2 linked regions of the Flavivirga spongiicola genome follow. The protein of the gene in region 2 interacts with the protein of the main gene of each other region in a pairwise test. Links are inferred from orthologs where the notes say so. Each region holds a gene or a part of one and is shown on either strand. Other genes may lie near its edges.

Evidence for each region.
Region 1: the proteins of Q4Q47_RS05205 (region 2) and ftsA interact in binary tests that used the Escherichia coli proteins (3 or more experiments, as listed by UniProt). The link is inferred for Flavivirga spongiicola from one-to-one orthologs.

The regions. Positions count from the first base shown.
Region 1 is NZ_JAUOEO010000001.1:3,249,438-3,258,811, reverse strand. Bases 6,416-9,374 are described here. They hold ftsA (cell division protein FtsA), read right to left. Parts: upstream 8,571-9,374; coding sequence 7,260-8,570; downstream 6,416-7,259. Other genes in these bases: murC (UDP-N-acetylmuramate--L-alanine ligase), read right to left, coding at 9,283-9,374; Q4Q47_RS13040 (cell division protein FtsQ/DivIB), read right to left, coding at 8,574-9,266; ftsZ (cell division protein FtsZ), read right to left, coding at 6,416-7,145. In the rest of the region: Q4Q47_RS13075 (SusC/RagA family TonB-linked outer membrane protein), read right to left, coding at 1-1,375; Q4Q47_RS13070 (FecR family protein), read right to left, coding at 1,615-2,769; Q4Q47_RS13065 (RNA polymerase sigma-70 factor), read right to left, coding at 2,982-3,572; Q4Q47_RS13055 (GatB/YqeY domain-containing protein), read right to left, coding at 4,343-4,792; more of ftsZ, read right to left, coding at 5,151-6,415. UniProt on the Escherichia coli protein: Essential cell division protein that assists in the assembly of the Z ring. May serve as the principal membrane anchor for the Z ring.
Region 2 is NZ_JAUOEO010000001.1:1,368,254-1,377,436, reverse strand. What follows is about bases 3,501-6,268. They hold Q4Q47_RS05205 (rod shape-determining protein), read right to left. Parts: upstream 5,515-6,268; coding sequence 4,486-5,514; downstream 3,501-4,485. Other genes in these bases: purH (bifunctional phosphoribosylaminoimidazolecarboxamide formyltransferase/IMP cyclohydrolase), read right to left, coding at 5,685-6,268; mreC (rod shape-determining protein MreC), read right to left, coding at 3,673-4,479; mreD (rod shape-determining protein MreD), read right to left, coding at 3,501-3,680. In the rest of the region: rod shape-determining protein RodA, read right to left, coding at 1-1,241; mrdA (penicillin-binding protein 2), read right to left, coding at 1,246-3,177; more of mreD, read right to left, coding at 3,174-3,500; more of purH, read right to left, coding at 6,269-7,217; Q4Q47_RS05195 (GAF domain-containing protein), read right to left, coding at 7,472-7,927; exosortase family protein XrtF, read left to right, coding at 8,156-8,707; Q4Q47_RS05185 (exosortase F system-associated membrane protein), read left to right, coding at 8,700-9,128. UniProt on the Escherichia coli protein: Forms membrane-associated dynamic filaments that are essential for cell shape determination. Acts by regulating cell wall synthesis and cell elongation, and thus cell shape.

The sequences.
Region 1 (9,374 bases), 1.9 Mb from region 2 along the record:
CTAAGTGTTGATCAATATTAAATCGTAATTGATACCTTTTAAATCCAGAGCCAATTATAATCCCTTCGTCATTCAAATAATTTAAGCCTAGATAATAATTAGAAGTCTCTGTTCCATTGGTGACACTTAGATTATTGTTATGAACAACTCCAGTTGTAAACATTATGTCTTGCCAATTAGTATCTGCAATATCGTTGAGATCAGAAAATGGAACATTTGCAGGATCTACCCCATTATAAATAGCATATTCATTTCTAAATTCTGCATATTCTCTACCACTAAGTAAATCCAATTTTTTTACAGGGTTACTAATTGTTATGTTGGTATCATAAGTCACTTGAGGCACAGAATTTAGTTTTCCTCTTTTAGTGGTAATCAATACCACCCCGTTGGATCCCCTAGAACCATAAATGGCTGTAGAACTAGCATCTTTTAGAACTTCGATAGATTTAATATCTGCAGGGTTTATGGTGTTTAAGTCTCCTCCGCCAATAAACCCATCTACAACATATAGAGGTTCGTTGCCCGCGTTAATAGAATTTCCTCCACGTATTCTAATCGTAGTGCCTGATCCTGGTGCTCCTCCTATTGAAGATACTTGAACTCCCGAAAGCCTACCTTGTAATGCTTGGTCTATTCTAGTTACCTGCTGTTTTTGTATTTCTTCTTCTTTAATAGTTCCTACAGCTCCTGTAAGATCACTTTTTTTAACAGTTCCGTACCCAACAACGACAACCTCATCCAAACTTGCAGCATCTTCTTTCAAGACTACAGTTATGTTGGTTTGATTACCAATAGTAACCTCTTGTCTTTCAAAACCTAAATAAGACACTACAAGTATAGCATTGTCATTCGTTATTTTTAAAGAAAAATTACCGTCAAAATTGGATTGCGTACCATTTTTTGTTCCTTTTTCAAGAATATTAGCTCCTGGAAGTGGTTGCCCATTACCATCAATAACAACACCCGATACTTGAATGCCTTGCTCCTTAATGATGCTTTGCTTTCTTCTTTCTTTTACAACAACTGTATTATTAGAAGAAAGTACAACATTGAAATTGCCACTTGACAAACTCTTTTGTAATAATTTATTTGCTGATACGATTCCCTTTTTTACTTTTACTCTTGGGAAATCTTTAAATATCCCTTCTTGATAAATGAATTTATAGTCTGTTTGTTCCATAATTAGATCAAAGACTTCATCTACTGTTAAAGTATTATCTATATCTATTTTTATTTTAGTGTTTTGTGATAACACGTCACTTGGCGTAAAGCCAAAGGCTGTTATACAGCATAAGAAAACAAAGGTTCTCATAATAATTAGTAGTAGTTTCTTTCTAAAATAGAGAGATTTATTTTTTAATTTAATTTCCATAAATTTGTTTTGTTATTAGTTAGTTAAACATTTAATTAATTAGTGACTACAAAGGGGATAAAGTCTAATACTTTCCACGGTCTAAACTCTGTTCCCTTTACTTTTTTTTTAGAGTTGTTGTTATTTCATATAGTTCTTGGTGTTTATTATTAAACTTTATTTTCTATAGTTCATGCATTGTGCAAGTTGGCCATTTCATAAAAAATGTTAAGACATTTTCAATCTGTAACCTTTCCGTCCTACTTTAAAATTATTGTCTTGTCTTTAATTTTATAGTCTTTAATTATACTTAAAGTTTTTATTGCTGATAAAATTTCTTCAATGTTTTGATCTTTTCCTAAGACTCCTTTAAATCTAATATCTTCAAGTTCTTTATTTACAAAAACCACATCTATATCATACCATCTAGATATTACTTTCATTATATTTTTTAATGGTTTTTCTTTAAAAATGAAAACACCGTTTTTCCAAGAAATCTCAGTGTTTATATCTACTACTGCTACTGATAATTTATTATTTATAACATCAACGTTTGACTGCTGATTTGGAACCAATAATTGTTTATCTATTGATGTGTTAACTTCTATTTTCCCTTCAACTAAAGTGGTATAGACATTAGTCTCATCTTTATATGCTTTTATATTGAACTCGGTTCCGAATACTTCTATTTCTTGAGATTGGTTAAATACTTTGAATTTTGACCCTTTGTGTTCTGAACTAGATGACACATCAAAATATGCTTCTCCATATACTAATTCAACATTACGAGTTTCTCCATCAATAAAACTCACGGGGAATTTTAATTGCGATTCTGAATTAAGCCACACCTTAGTACCATCCGATAGTTTTACAAAAAACTGACCACCTCGTGGAATGGTTAGATAATTATATACAACCTCTTTTGCATTTTGTTTCGCTACTTCATAAATAATTTCCTCTCCATTACTGCTGGCATTTTGTGTTTGAAAAGATGAACCTTTCCCTAAAGCTACTTGAGAACCATCTTCTAAGGTAAGTGTAGCCTTGTCTGTACCAGGTACTATAATATTAGTATTTACTATTGTTGGAGTTGTGTTTTCTATATCATTATTTACAAATTTATCTCTAATAAAATAGCTGGTAGCTAGGATACCTATAAGAACTGCCGCTGCTACATATTTTAAATAAGGTCTGAACAGGTTTCCTTTTTTCTTCTGGGCTTTATTAATTTGAGATTCTATTCTTGACCATGATTCTATTTTGAACACGTTTTCTTTTCCCATTTTTAACTCAGTCCAAATATTATTTTTATCTTGATAGGAATCTAAAAATGCTTCTAATAACTGAATTTCTTCAATAGAACATTCATCATTAATGTATTTAGTAAAAAGCTTTTTTGCTTGTTTTATATTCATTATTTTTTGTAATAAACGTTTTAATAAATTTTGGGTAGATAATAGTAAGTAACAAAACTTACTACTTGGTACACGTTAAAAACAGTTTTTTTATAAAAAAAACATCAAAGCACATAAAACCCTGTACTTATCCTTTTTAATGTGAACTAGTGAATTTTGAATATTTTCATATTATAGACCTATACTATATCAAATAACAAATAGCACGTTTATTAAATAAAATGGTCTTGATTTGATGAGATACAAATGAAATAAAAAAGGTGTTCTTCATCTTGAAGGTCTTTCTTTATAAATTTTAATGCTTTTGAGATTTGATTTTTAACGGCTTGCATTGAGATTTTTAAATCTTCAGAGATTTCTTTATTCGATTTATATTGATATCTACTTAATTCGAAAATCTCTTTACAGCGTTTAGGCAATTTATTAACTGAATCATGTATAGCTTTTTTAAGTTCATCGTACTCCATTTTTTTGGAAGTATTAACCGATAAATCAACAATATTCAGTCTTGTAATATCTTCTTTTGTAAACTTTTGATCTCTAAAATAATTAAATATCTGGTATTTTACTGCTCTAAATAAATAGGCTTTGATATTAATTATTTTCGCCTCTTTTCGTTTTGACCAAAAATCAATAAAGATATTTTGGATGATGTCTTCACAGGCTTCTTTGTTTTTTATAACATTAAAAGCGTACAAAAACATTTTACTAGCGTACATTTCATGTAGTTCCTTAAATGCCTTTGAATTACCAAGTGCAATCTGCTCAAGAAGTTCTTTATCGCTATAAGACCTTAATATCATTAAAGAGAATATAAAAAAGTTTTAATTGTAGCATTTATTACAAAACAATATTAAGTAAATTTTATTAATATCTTTTGTTTATGGTAGTCTTTTGTAATCTGTTATCGAAATGTACTTAACGTTTTGCTTAAAATCAAGATATTTTGTTATTATTTACTAGCGATTTAGACTAACGGATTCTATTTAATATAGTATAATCTAAATTTGTATTTGCTTTTTCCAATATTTTATTTTTTTTACTAAACTTCTCTCATAATACTTTCATATCGCCTCTTACTTTTCTTTCTATTATTATAGTGACATAGATTTTAGCAACAATTTTTTTAAGCTCGAATAATTTTGGAGCAGCTTTTAAAGAAAAATATAGGCAACTGATAATACCCTAAACAACACAGTCAATATAAAAACTCCGATCTTCAAAGTAGGATAAATTTTGACCATGACAATAAAAAAAATCATACTGCTTTTCAGGCACTTACATTTTTAAAGTTTTTTATTATCATCTAAAAATAGATCCAAAATATTACAGATGCAACAGGACCAATTGCTATCATATTTAATGTACTCCTAAAAACCTGAAAACCATGCAATTCATAAGAATTACATGGTTTTGCTACTAAAAAACATTTAGTTTCAGTGACCGCGAAGGGATTCGAACCCCCAACCCTCAGAGCCGAAATCTGATATTCTATCCAGTTGAACTACGCAGCCATTACATTCCCGTCTTTCGACTTCGCTCAAGATAAACTCTAGCAGGAATCTTATAATTGTTAACTTAATTTTTGTCGTACAATATTAGAAATTGTTTTACCGTCCGCTTGTCCAGCTAATTCTTTACTAACCATACCCATGACCTTACCCATATCTTTCATGCCTTCTGCTCCAATTCGATCAATAGTCATAACAACTACTTTCTCAATTTCTTCATCTGTTAAAGCTTCTGGTAAAAATTGTGCAATAACCTCTGCTTCTGCTAATTCTGGAGCGGCTAAATCTTCGCGTCCTTGTTCTATATAAATAGCAGCGCTATCTCTTCGCTGTTTTACTTGTTTTTGAAGTATTTTAAGCTCTTGTTCTTCCGTTAAATCTTCCTTTGCACCGCTTTCAGTTTGTGCTAACAAAATTGCAGATTTCACGGCACGTAAAGCCGTTAAAGCTGTTTGATCTTTAGCTTTCATGGCTTCTTTTAAAGCTGACATGACATCTTGTTGTAAACTCATTATAATTCTATTTAAGTGCGAAGATATAAAAAAGTTGGAAGGAGGAAGTGGGAAGTACGAAGAAAAAAAAGATTCTCTCCTTCGAGGGAATGACAAACTTTCAATTGATTAAAAAACCCGAAAAGCTGAGGGAAACTTTTCGGGTTCATAACAAAGTAAGGCCAGTGTACTGTTTATACCAATTTGATTATAAAATGTGGTATTAAAGACAATGTTATTTTAAAATCTAAAAACGCTGTGATTAGATTGCATAGCATTACTACGGAATTTATGAACAAGGCATTTAGGTTTTAAAAGCCTGTGCTCAACTTGATTGGGTAAACGAGACGACATGCGACATTTTATACTCAAATTGATATTAATCTACGTTATCGTGTAAAAACGAATTATTGCTTCTTAATTGTATATCATCATTATCATCTGTCCCAATACTGGTTCTAGACATATCTGTTTCTGAAGAATGCTTAGCTTCATCTAAGTTAACACCTTGACGTTTATATGCAGGCACCTTTTCTATATCATCGATTTTTGCATTGTTGAATTTATAATTAAAGTCCTTCATTTTGAGTCTGCGTTCTTCTGCGCGCTCCTTAAGCAGCTCAGAAATAGGGCTATTCATAGGGTCTATTTCTTCAGTAGCTTCTTCCTTTAAAGTAGACTCCTCATGCGTGATCTTTTTTTCAAACACCATATCGTTATCCACTTCTTCCACAACTTCATTAGATGCAGGTTGCTTTTTATTCATTGAAGACTCAAGCTCAACATAATCATCCAGCGCATAACGAATATCTCCATCTTCATTAGTTTCTGTAACCGGAATAAGTTCTACATAATCATTTACTGGTATTTTTTTTATGTCATCATCCATTAACTGATGAGAAATAACGTCTTCATCTTCTTCAGTTTCTTCATTATTTGACGAAAGTGGCAAATCAAAGGTCAAAGTAATTTGTTGCTCTTCTTCAATATAATCTGAAATAATTTCTACATCAGTAATATCTTCAACATCATCAGACATCCTTGTAACTGGCTTAATAATAAAATCTTCATCTTCTTCAATATTAGCCGCAACCTCATCATATACTACATTGATATTTTTAATAATTTCTGATGTTGGTATTAAATCTATATTTTCAGTTGGCTCAACTGGTTTTTGTTTATTAATTGAACGTTTTTCAAAATTAATATTTTCCTCTTCTTCAGTTTCTAAATCTAAAGTATGACGAACAATTGGCACTTCCTTCTTCTCTTCCAGTTCGATTACCGGAGCAATAATTACGGGTTCTTTTTCTTTTGGATTTAAATCTTGATCTTCGCTAAGCGAGTGCACTACTTTTTTAGTTTCGGTATTAGAAATTTCGTCTTGTTGTTCAAGATTAAAACCAGTAGCAATAATAGTTACTGCTATTGATTCTTCTAACGCTTCATCTTCTCCAACACCCATAATAATATTTGCACCATGACCGGCTTCAGTTTGAATATGATCATTGATTTCCCCTATTTCATCGATAGTAATTTCGTGAGAGCCCGAAACGATCAATAACAATACATTTTTGGCACCTGTAATTTTATTATCGTTTAGTAATGGAGAATCTAAAGCTTTTCGAATAGCATCTTGAGCACGATTTTGACCTGAAGCCAAAGCAGATCCCATAATAGCAGTTCCACTATTACTCAATACTGTTTTAGCATCACGTAAATCAATATTTTGTGTGTAGTGGTGTGTAATAACTTCAGCTATACCACGAGCAGCGGTTGATAACACTTCATCTGCTTTAGAGAATCCTGCTTTAAAACCAAGATTTCCATAAACCTCACGAAGTTTATTGTTATTTATTACAATTAAAGAATCTACAACATCTCTTAACTTTTCAATCCCCTTTTGAGATTGTTCAATACGCATTCTCCCTTCAAATTGAAATGGCATAGTGACTATACCTACTGTTAAAATGTCTAATTCTTTAGCCATTTTAGCAATAATGGGAGCAGCTCCTGTTCCTGTACCACCACCCATGCCAGCAGTTATAAACACCATTTTAGTATTGGAATCCAACATTTGAGAAATATCATCAAAACTCTCAACGGCCGATTGTTCTCCTATATCTGGATTTGCCCCTGCACCTAATCCTTCTGTTAGGTTGAGTCCTAATTGGATTTTGTTTGGGACACCACTATTTTGAAGTGCTTGTGCATCGGTATTACAGATGTAAAAATCAACACCTTTAATACCTTGTTGGAACATGTGATTAATGGCGTTGCTGCCTCCTCCTCCAACACCAATAACTTTAATAACATTTGACTGATTTTTAGGCAAATCAAATGCAATGCTTTCGAATTCTTCTTTGCTGCTCATAAATTCTATTTATTGAGGGTTTTATACTTTATTTTTTAATTCAATGGATTATATCGTCTCTGTGCCATCTGGCAACTTCACTAAAATTATCTATTGACAATTTTATTATGCTTCTTACTCCGCGTTATCTAAAAAATCTTTAACACGTTCGGTTAACTTATCTAAAAAGGAACGACGTTCCTTTACTGGTTGCTCTTTAGTTTCTTCAATTGGGTTTTCTTCTTCATTTTCAAGATCCACCTCATTTTGTTCTAACTTCTTTCTTTCTTGACGTTTTAAACCATCTAAAACCAGTCCTACTGCTGTTGCATACAACGGACTTGTAATATCATCATCACTATCTCCCGCTAAATGTTCATTGGGATACCCTATTCTAGTATCCATTCCTGTTATATACTCTACTAATTGTTTTAAATGTTTTAACTGACTACCACCGCCCGTTAAGACGATACCTGCAATTAACTTTTTCTTTTGTTCTTCGTGCCCGTAATTTTTAATTTCAACATATACTTGTTCTACAATTTCGACAACACGTGCATGAATTATTTTTGAGAGATTCTTTAATGTAATTTCTTTGGGCTCTCTACCTCTTAAACCTGGTATAGATACTATTTCATTATCCTTATTTTCTCCTGGCCACGCAGAACCAAATTTTATCTTTAATAATTCAGCTTGCTTTTCAATAATAGAGCAACCTTCTTTTATATCTTCCGTAATCACATTACCTCCAAAAGGAATCACTGCAGTATGACGAATGATACCATCTCTAAAAATGGCTAGATCTGTTGTTCCTCCCCCAATATCAATAAGGGCGACACCAGCTTCTTTTTCTTCTTGACTTAAAACTGCATTTGCAGAAGCTAATGGCTCCAATGTGATACCTTCTAAATTTAAACCAGCACTTTGCACACAACGTCCAATATTTCTAATAGAAGATACCTGACCAACAACTACATGAAAATTAGCCTCTAAACGGCCTCCATACATCCCTATGGGCTCCTTAATTTCAGCTTGACCATCTACTTTATATTCTTGAGGCAATACATGAATAATTTCTTCTCCGGGAAGCATGACCAGCTTATGCACTTGGTTTATTAATCTGTCAATATCTTCTTCGTCTATAACATGCTCTGAATTGGGTCTTGTTATATAATCACTGTGTTGTAAACTTCTAATATGTTGTCCGGCAATCCCAACAGTAACACCACCAATTTTCATTTCAGCAGAAACTTCTGCTTCTTGAACAGCTTGCTGTATAGATTGAATTGTTTGCGTAATATTATTTACGACACCACGGTGCACACCTAAACTTTTAGATTTACCTATTCCTAAAATTTCTACTTTTCCATATTCATTTTTACGACCAATCATGGCCACAATCTTTGTGGTTCCTATGTCTAATCCTACTGCTAAATTATGCTCCATGGCTTATATTTTGGTACATATTACTTGATTGTCAAACTGCAAATTGATTTTACTATAATTATTAAGTGTTTTCTCTTTTAGTTTTTTTTGATAGAATGCTTTTAAATTATTAATCTTCTTATCTAAAAAATCCACATCGCCTAATTGTACCGTAAAGTTGCATTGTCTTAATTTTAAATAAATAGCTTTATCAATACTTTGATGAATCTCAATAACATTCTTTTTTAAGAATTCATCATGAGTAATTTTACTTGCAATTTTATAAATACTCCTTAAATTATTTTTTTCTACATAACCAGTAACTAGTGGCACCCTCGCCGAATAATTGGTAGACAATGGCATGTAGGAACCTTCGTCATCAATATAATAAGACGCATTTGTACTCACTCGTGCTATAGGTGTTTTTTGTTCTATTTCAGCATTAAGTGTCCCGTTTACAGCAACATACACTTCTGCCGCTTTTATCATTGGATTAGATTTTAGGGCATTCTCTAGCTCATTCAAATCTAAAGTTTCTTTGGGTACATTTTTAACGCCACCATATTTTTGTATTAACAATTTACTAACAGTCTCATTTGTAACAAAAAGGTTATTTTCCCCAATAAACTGTACTTGAGGGACTGATATCTTTCTAACCCCATTTCTTTGTGATGCAAAAGCGAATAAAAATCCTACTAACACCAATAAAACAAACATTCTTATGTAATTCCAATTAACCCGCAATGCTGAATTCTTTTTTAATACGTTTTACTTGTTCTCCTATGTCACCTGCGCCAATTGTTAATACAATTTGCGCATGACTAT
Region 2 (9,183 bases):
AAGATAAAAATTAGAATGGTAAACGCCCAAAGACCAGATCCACCATAACTGAATAGAGGTAGCGGAATCCCTATAGTTGGAATTAACCCCATGACCATGCCAATATTGATTAAAAAATGAATAAATATAATAGAAGCTACACCATAACCATACACCCTACTAAATTGCGATTTTTGTAATTCTGCTAAGTGGAGAATACGCAATAAGAGTAAAATAAACACGATAACCACAAAGGAACTGCCTAAGAATCCCCATTCTTCCCCAACAGTGCTAAAAATATAATCGGTATGTTGTTCAGGCACAAACTTCCCAGTCGTTCTGGTACCTTCCATAAAACCTCTGCCGTTAAAACCACCTGAACTAATTGCTTTTTCAGATTCGTTTAAGTTATAGGCAAAAGTTTTTTTCATTGCTTCTAGCTTAACAGGGTCTTTTTCTAACCGCAACCATAAACTTATTCTGTCTTGTTGGTGAGGTTTTAAAATGCTGTCATAAAACAATTTTATTCCATAAGACAGTCCTATGGAAAGTAATAACATAAATAAAGATTGAAATAATGTAAACTTTTTTCTGTTTAAAAAATAATAACCTAAAATAAAAATAGAAGCAATTACTGAGGTTGTTAAAGGGCCAAATTTTAAAGCCAAAACGGATAGTATGATAACGGACACGCCTATAGAGAGGTAATACTTTGGTAATCCTTCTCTATACAAAACAAAAAAGAAAGCACCATAAACAATGGTACTGCCAGTGTCATTTTGTAATAAAACCAAAAGAGCCGGAATAATAATAATTATAAAGGTTTGAATTTGATCTTTAAAACTGTTAATGTTCGTATTTAAATCACTGATCTGTTTTGCTACAGCGAGTGCAGTGGCTGTTTTCGCAAATTCGCTAGGTTGAAGTGTCATAGAGCCAATGGCATACCATGATGTAGCACCGTTTACATTTTTTCCGAAGATAAAAAGCCCAATAAGGGATAGCATAGATACTATATATATAATACTTGAAAAGCGCTCATAAAATTTGGCTTCAATACCTAAAATAACTATAATGATACAAAAAGTGAGTAGTATAAATATGGATTGCTTGCCATAAGGTTGTGAGAAAGTAAAATAGTCTATATCACCTCCTGTATGAGAAGCCGATAGTATATTTAACCAACCAAATCCGACCAGTAACAAAAAGAGGATAATGGTAATCCAATCAAATTTATAATGTTTGTTAGTTTCCCTAACCATTCATTTATAGGTTTTGTGAAGTTTTTAATCGCCGCTTAAGTCGTTTATATTCAGAGTCGTCAACAAGCTGTAACTTAGTATATTCATTTATTCTAAAAGGTTCTCCAGAATATGGTTTAGCGTATTCGTTTTCTAAACTATGTCTTAAAATCCACTCTTCAAGATCTTTTCTGGTAATGGCGCCTTTAATATGTTTTTCAATCATTAAGCTAGCTATTTTACCTGCGAACCGGCTTCCCCAATAACCATTTTCAACAAAAACAGCAATAGCTATTTTAGGATCATTTTTAGGCGCAAAAGCAACGAAAATAGAATGATCTGTAAGTTGTGTTTTTAAACTATCTATAATAGCAAAATTCTCTACAGTTCCAGTTTTGCCACAGATGTCTATATCTTTTACTTGTAAAAATGCGGCAGTCCCTTTTTTATAAACTTGTAGCATGCCTTCTATTACTGGTTCAAAATGGGTTTTATCAATGGTTGTATACCTAGTTTTTGTAAACTGTTCGGGTAGTGTTTTGCCTTCAATAGATTTAATAATATGTGGCGTGTAGTAATAGCCTCTATTCGCTATGGCAGCAATCATATTGGCCAACTGAATGGGGGTGGTGGCTACTTCACCTTGTCCGATAGCATTGGATATGGTGTAAGTTGAATAAAAAGTTTTAGGATATATATGTTTGTAGTAGTTTCTGTCTGGAATTCTACCTTTTTGTCCAACATATAGATCATTGTTTAAAAAATTACCTAAACCAAAACTTTTAGCATGCTTGCTCCAGATGTCAATGCCTGTTGAAGAATTACCGCTTTTATCTAAAATTTTTCTATAAGTAGTTGCAAAATAAGCATTGCAAGATTCTTGTATTCCTGAAATCAAATTATTACGCTTACCAATATAGCAGTGGCATTTCATAAAACGATTACCATATTTATATCCGGCATAACAGGTAACAGTTTCATGAGGCGTTATAACGCCTTCCTGTAAACCAATTAAGGCATTCATTAATTTAAAAGGTGAACCGGGTTCGTAAACACCTTGTAAACTTCTATTAAATAAAGGTTTTGCTATAGAATCATTGAAAAGTGTAGTGAAATTTTTAGAGCGTTCTCTTCCTACTAAAAGATTAGGGTCGTAGGTCGGAGCTGCTATCATAGCTAATATTTCTCCCGAAGCTGGTTCAATAGCAATAACGCCACCACGTTTATTTTGCATGAGTAGTTCGCCGTATTCTTGCAGTTTTGCATCAATAGTAATCGTAATATCTTTTCCTTGTTCTGGGATGGTATCAAACGTACCTTCTTTATAGGGACCAATATTTCTATTAAATCTATCTTTTTGGATAAACTTAATGCCTTTTACACCCCGAAGTATGTCTTCGTAAGATGCTTCAACCCCTTGTTTTCCCTTTAAATCTCCCATTCTGTAATAGGAATCTTTTTTTAAATCGCTGGTGTTTACCTCTCCTATATCCCCTAAAACATTAGCACCAATAGTAGTTTGGTAATGTCTGAGTGATCTTTTTTGAATATAAAATCCTTCAAACTTTCGCATTTTTTCCTGCAAAGCGGCATAATCTTCTTTTGATAAATGAGATACAAAAACGGAAGGTAATCTGGGAGAGTAGCGTCTTGCTCTATTATAAGTTTTTATAAACTGTTCTTTATCAATTTTTAATAATGAACAAAACTCAAGAGTATCCAATGGTTCTACTTCACGTGGAATAACCATAACATCATACGATGGTTGATTGGCTACTAAAAGTTGGTTATTTCTATCGTAAATAAACCCTCGCTTGGGATAATCATATACTTTTCTAATAGCATTATCATCAAATAAATTATGCTCATTTGAAGTATATACCTGAAGGTAAAAGAGTCTGAATATAAATAAAAGACCTACAAGTATTATAGAAACGAAAAGTAAGAGTTGTCTCATTTGGGATTTCGACTAAAAATAATAGTTATTATAGTACTTAATAAAATAGTAAATATACTTGAGAATAACGTTTTTTTAAGTATTAAAATTATTTTCGATAAGTTAAATATTTCTAATGAAAACAAAATACTATGGTGTAATATAACAAGTACTATAATATAAGTAAGTTTAGAACCAAAGTCTACAGCACCGAATCTTATATGATGGTGTTCGTACATCGTTCCAAAAGAAAATTTCAATATAACAGGTCTTACATAGGCAATAAATACACAAGCTGCTGCATGAATGCCTCCAGAATCTAAAAACATATCAGTAATTAACCCTAACAGGAAGCCTGATAAAATGATCATAACACGGTTACTTTTTACTGGAAAAAAAGCAATAAATAAAATGTATGGATAAGGGTTTATATAACCCAAAAAGTTAATGTTATTAAATAATAAAGCCTGTATTAATATTAATACAACAAAACGGACGCTATTTACAGAAAGTAAATTATTCATTTAGTAAATTAGTAATCTCAGGTTTATTAGTGTTTTCTATGATATAAACATGCTCCAGATCGGTCATATCGTTAAAAAGTCTCACATTAATCTCATAATAATTTTCGGCAGCATCAAGTTTGTAATTTTCGATGAGACCTATATTTATGTCTTTAGGGAATATAGAAGAACGTCCGGAAGTAACGATGGTATCTCCAACTAAAACATTAGCTATTTTAGGGATGTCTGTAAGTTGAACGATAGCAGGATTTTTAGCATCCCATTCTAAGGTGCCGAAGTGATTTGTTTTTTTTAGTTGAGCACTTATAGAACTTGTCGTATTTAAAATAGATATCACGGTTGCAAAATTGCCGCTTGTTTCGTCAACAATGCCTATAATACCTTGAGTTGTTACCACACCAAAATCTTGTTTTATACTGTCGTTTTCCCCTTTATTAATTAGGATTATATTATCTGTTGCAGAATAATTGTTTTTAATAACCTGAGCATTGGAAAAATAGTAAGGTGTATTAAGGCTATCTAAATGCTCTTTTTCCATAATACTTTTCGAATTATACAGAAGAGATTTTAAGTGCTTGTTTTCTTCAGATAAAAGTTTGTTTTGAGATTTTAAACTAAAATACTCACTAATATTATTTGCAGAATTGTAGATACTTCCTGTTAAAAAATTAGCTGAATTAATAAACTTACTCTTATGGTAAGAATGCGATTGAATCGTAAATAAAATTGAAATAGAAAACAGCAACAAGAACAACAAAAAGTTTTTGTTCCTTATTATAAAATTAATAATCTGTTGCATGGTATGCTATTTTATCAATACACTTTTGTATTTAGGTAAATTTTTAAGTGTAATACCAGTACCTCTAACGACTGCACGTAGTGGGTCTTCGGCTATGTAAACCGGAAGGTCTGTTTTTTGAGATAAACGCTTATCTAAACCTCGTAACATCGAGCCACCACCGGCTAAATAAATACCAGTGTTGTATATGTCTGCAGCTAATTCTGGAGGCGTTTGAGATAAAGTTTCCATAACAGCATCCTCAATTCTTAAGATAGATTTATCCAGAGCTTTAGCAATTTCTCTATGCGAAATAGATACTTGTTTAGGTTTACCAGTTAATAAATCGCGTCCTTGAACACTCATATCTTCCGGTGGCAATTCTAAATCTTCAGTTGCGGCACCTATTTGTATTTTTATTTTTTCTGCAGTACGCTCTCCAACATATAAGTTGTGTTGTGTACGCATATAGTAAACAATATCATTGGTGAAAACATCACCTGCAATTTTAACAGATTTGTCACAGACGATACCTCCAAGAGCTATAACAGCAATTTCTGTGGTACCACCACCTATATCCACAACCATATTTCCTTTAGGTTGCATAATATCTACACCAATACCAATAGCTGCTGCCATTGGTTCATGTATTAAATAGACCTCTTTACCATTGACACGTTCTGCACTTTCTTTTACAGCACGCATTTCTACTTCTGTAATCCCTGATGGAATACATATAACCATACGAAGCGCAGGTGTAAAAAACTTCTTTTTTAAAGCAGGTATGTTTTTAATGAACATACTTATCATTTGTTCAGACGCATCAAAATCTGCAATTACACCATCTTTTAAAGGGCGAATAGTTTTTATGTTTTCATGCGTTTTTCCCTGCATTAAACTGGCTTCTTTACCAACGGCAATAATTTTACCAGAAATTCTATCTCGTGCAACAATGGAAGGTGAATCAACAACTACTTTGTCGTTATGAATAATAAGTGTGTTTGCAGTTCCTAAATCTATTGCAATTTCTTCGGTTAGGAAGTCAAAAAAGCCCATGCGCTATTAATAATTTAAGTGGTTTAAAAAACGAATCCCGTAAATGTAATAAAAGTTAATAAATATATGGGTTTTAAGCCTGTTCAAATTTTATTAAAAAATACTATAATTTAATTATACGTTTTTTGTTGATTTTTAGATGACTAAAAACAATATATTTCTTTTGCCAATTAATGTTTAAAATGACGTGTGCCAGTGAAAACCATGGCTAAATTATTTTCATTACAATAATCAATGCTTAATTGATCTTTTATAGAGCCACCTGGTTGAATAACAGCAGTTACACCGGCATTTTTTGCAATCTCAACACAGTCCGGGAAAGGAAAAAAAGCATCACTCGCCATAGCAGCACCTTTCAAGTCAAAATTAAACGAATTTGCTTTATGGATGGCTTGTTCCAGAGCATCAACGCGACTTGTTTGCCCCGTACCGCTGGCACATAACTGCTTGTTTTTTGCTAATACAATGGTGTTAGATTTTGTGTGTTTACAAATTTTTGAAGCAAATATTAAATCTTCCAGTTCGCTATCGTTAGGAGTCGGGTTTGTAACATTTGTTAGACCTTCAATAGTATCAGTAATATTGTTTCTGTCTTGAAGCAACACGCCATTTAAACAACTTCTAACATTCATATTTGGTAATTCTATATCGTGAAGCACTAGTATAATACGATTCTTTTTGCCTTGAAGAATTGTTAGAGCTTCTGCCGAAAAAGAAGGCGCAATAACAACTTCACAGAATAGCTTATGAATTTCTTCTGCTGTAGCGACATCAATTTCAGTATTACTAATTAAAACACCTCCAAAAGCAGACACAGGGTCTCCTGCTAAAGCATCAATATAAGCTTGGTGTAGTGTGTCGCGTTGTGCTAAACCACAAGCGTTATTATGTTTTAAAATGGCAAAAGTTGGTGCGTCGTTTTTAAATTCAGTCATTAAATTTACAGCAGCATCAACATCTAAAAGGTTGTTATAACTTAATTCTTTACCATGAAGTTTCGTGAATAGCTCATCAAAGTTTCCAAAGAAAAAACCTCTTTGGTGAGGGTTTTCTCCGTAGCGCAATACTTTTCCTTTAGTTTCGCTAATCTTTAAAGCAGCTTCATCATGGTTTTTATTAAAATAGTTAAAAATAGCCGTGTCGTAATGTGAAGATATATTAAAGGCTTTGCCTGCAAAACGCTTTCTGTTTTCTTCTGAAATAGCGCCATTATTTTCAGAAATCAGATCTAAAAATTCAGCATAATCATCTACTGATGATACACAAATAACATCCGCATAGTTTTTAGCAGCAGCGCGAATTAACGAAATGCCACCAATATCAATTTTTTCAATAATATCTTGTTCGCTAGCACCCGAAGCCACTGTTTTTTCAAATGGATATAAATCAACAATAACCACATCAATTTGAGGAATTTCAAATGCTGCTAATTCTGCGACATCACCGTCATGATTTTGTCTGTTTAAAATACCACCAAAAACTTTAGGGTGTAACGTTTTTACACGGCCACCAAGAATAGAAGGATAAGAAGTTATCTCTTCAACAGGAACCACATCTACACCTAAATCGTTTATAAATTTTTGAGTACCACCAGTAGAGTATATGGTAACACCTTGTTCGTTTAATTTTTTTACAATAGGTTCTAATCCGTCTTTACTAAATACTGAGATTAATGCAGATTTAATGGTTTTCTCGTTGCTCATTAGTGTCGTGTTATGTTTTTAATTCCTGTTTCGGGAATGAGATTGTTGTTGTTTATCAGGGTTTTAAGCTGAAAAATTTAAATAATTGCAAAAGTACTTATTTACTTTAAAAAATAAGCTTAGAATTTTTAAAAAAGGAAGTGATTTTTCAACTAAAAAGAGAAGTTGTTAACATTAAGAGCCCAAAGTTTAAAGTTTGAAATTCAAAGTTTCATGTTTCTCGAATTTTAAACTCAGAATTTAGAATCTTGAACTTAAAATAATTTTGCTACTTGAGAACAAACAAACTCTAAAAAACGTTCGTCAGCTTCAGTAAATGGATCAGGCGTATTAGAATCAATATCAATTTGACCTATGTTTTTCTCATTTACAAAAATTGGAATAACAATTTCAGCTTTAACAGTAATACTACAAGCTATATAGTTATCCTGTGCAGCTACATCTGGTACTACAAAGTTTTCATTGCTAACAGCCACTTGTCCGCAAATGCCTTTCCCAAAGGGAATCACTTTATGGTCTGTAGGTGCTCCCACATAAGGGCCTAAATGTAATTCTTCTTTATCACCATTTCTAAAATAAAAACCAACCCAGTTGTAATATGCTATATGGGTTTCAAGTAGTTCACAAATGTTTAAAAGACGCTCATCTACTGTTTTTTCTGTATGCGAAACAATAGTTTCTACTTGTGGTTTTAGGTCTTTAAAAATCATAAATTCAAAAGTTTTGGTAAAAGTATTTAAAAAGATGTAATTTCGATATCCAGTTTTGCATATTTTTAATTTAACAAACCAGAAGTGATTTTTTGAAATTCAATTGGTATAACCGATGAAAACCATTTTTGCCACTAGATGAAACTTTCATAACGAACAGTCGATACCCAATTAAAGAATTACAATGGAAGCAACATGTGACCGATAAAAATAAACAATTATGAACACATGAAAACACTCTTTATAAAATACAAGTCGGTTATAAAGTTTATCCTTACTTTTTTATTGGTTTATATATCTTTTTCTGTGGTGTATAAGATGTATTTAGATGTTTCCGAAGGTTCGAAATTTTATCCTGATTATATGACACATTTGGTGGCTAAACAAAGTGAATCGTTATTAAACACGTTTGGATATCATGCTCAGGTGTTGCCGCACCCAGATGAACCCTCTATGAAAGTTATTGTAGATAACGAGTATTTAGCACGTGTTATTGAAGGGTGTAACTCTATAAGCGTTGTTATTTTATTCATATCATTTATTATGGCTTTTTCAGGAAAATTGAAAACTACATTTTTTTATATACTTTCCGGGAGTGTCTTAATTTATACGGTCAATTTACTGCGTATTGTCATATTAACCATAGCGTTATACCATTATCCTGAGCATAAGGAAATATTACATACGGTTGTTTTTCCTGCAATTATTTATGGAATTATGTTTTTATTGTGGATTTTTTGGGTGAATCGTTTTTCTAAACTAAAAAAGAAAAATGTCTAAATTAATTAAATACATAGTGTTATTTGTATTGTTCGGATTGCTGGTTTTAATTCGAGTTTTCGAAAATGAATTATTTTACGACCCTTATTTAGTGTTTTTTCAGAATGACTACCTGTATATTGATAGTCCAAGACGAGAAGTTTTAAAATTAGTAAGTTTCACCTCATTACGATATTTGCTAAACAGTATTATTTCATTAGGTATTTTATATGTGTTTTTTAAAGATAAAGGCATCATTAAATTTTCAATAATCATCTATGCGTTGGCTTATATTGTTTTGTTGTTAATCTATTTATACTTCGTTGTTAATCCGAGACAGGAAGATTATTATATGTTTTTTAATGTACGCCGTTTTTTAATACAACCTATTATTTTAATCTTATTATTACCTGCTTTTTATTATCACAGACTTAGAGGTTAAGTGAACTCATTTTGAGGTTTAATAAGTGCTATTATCTTGTAGTGATGCATTACAT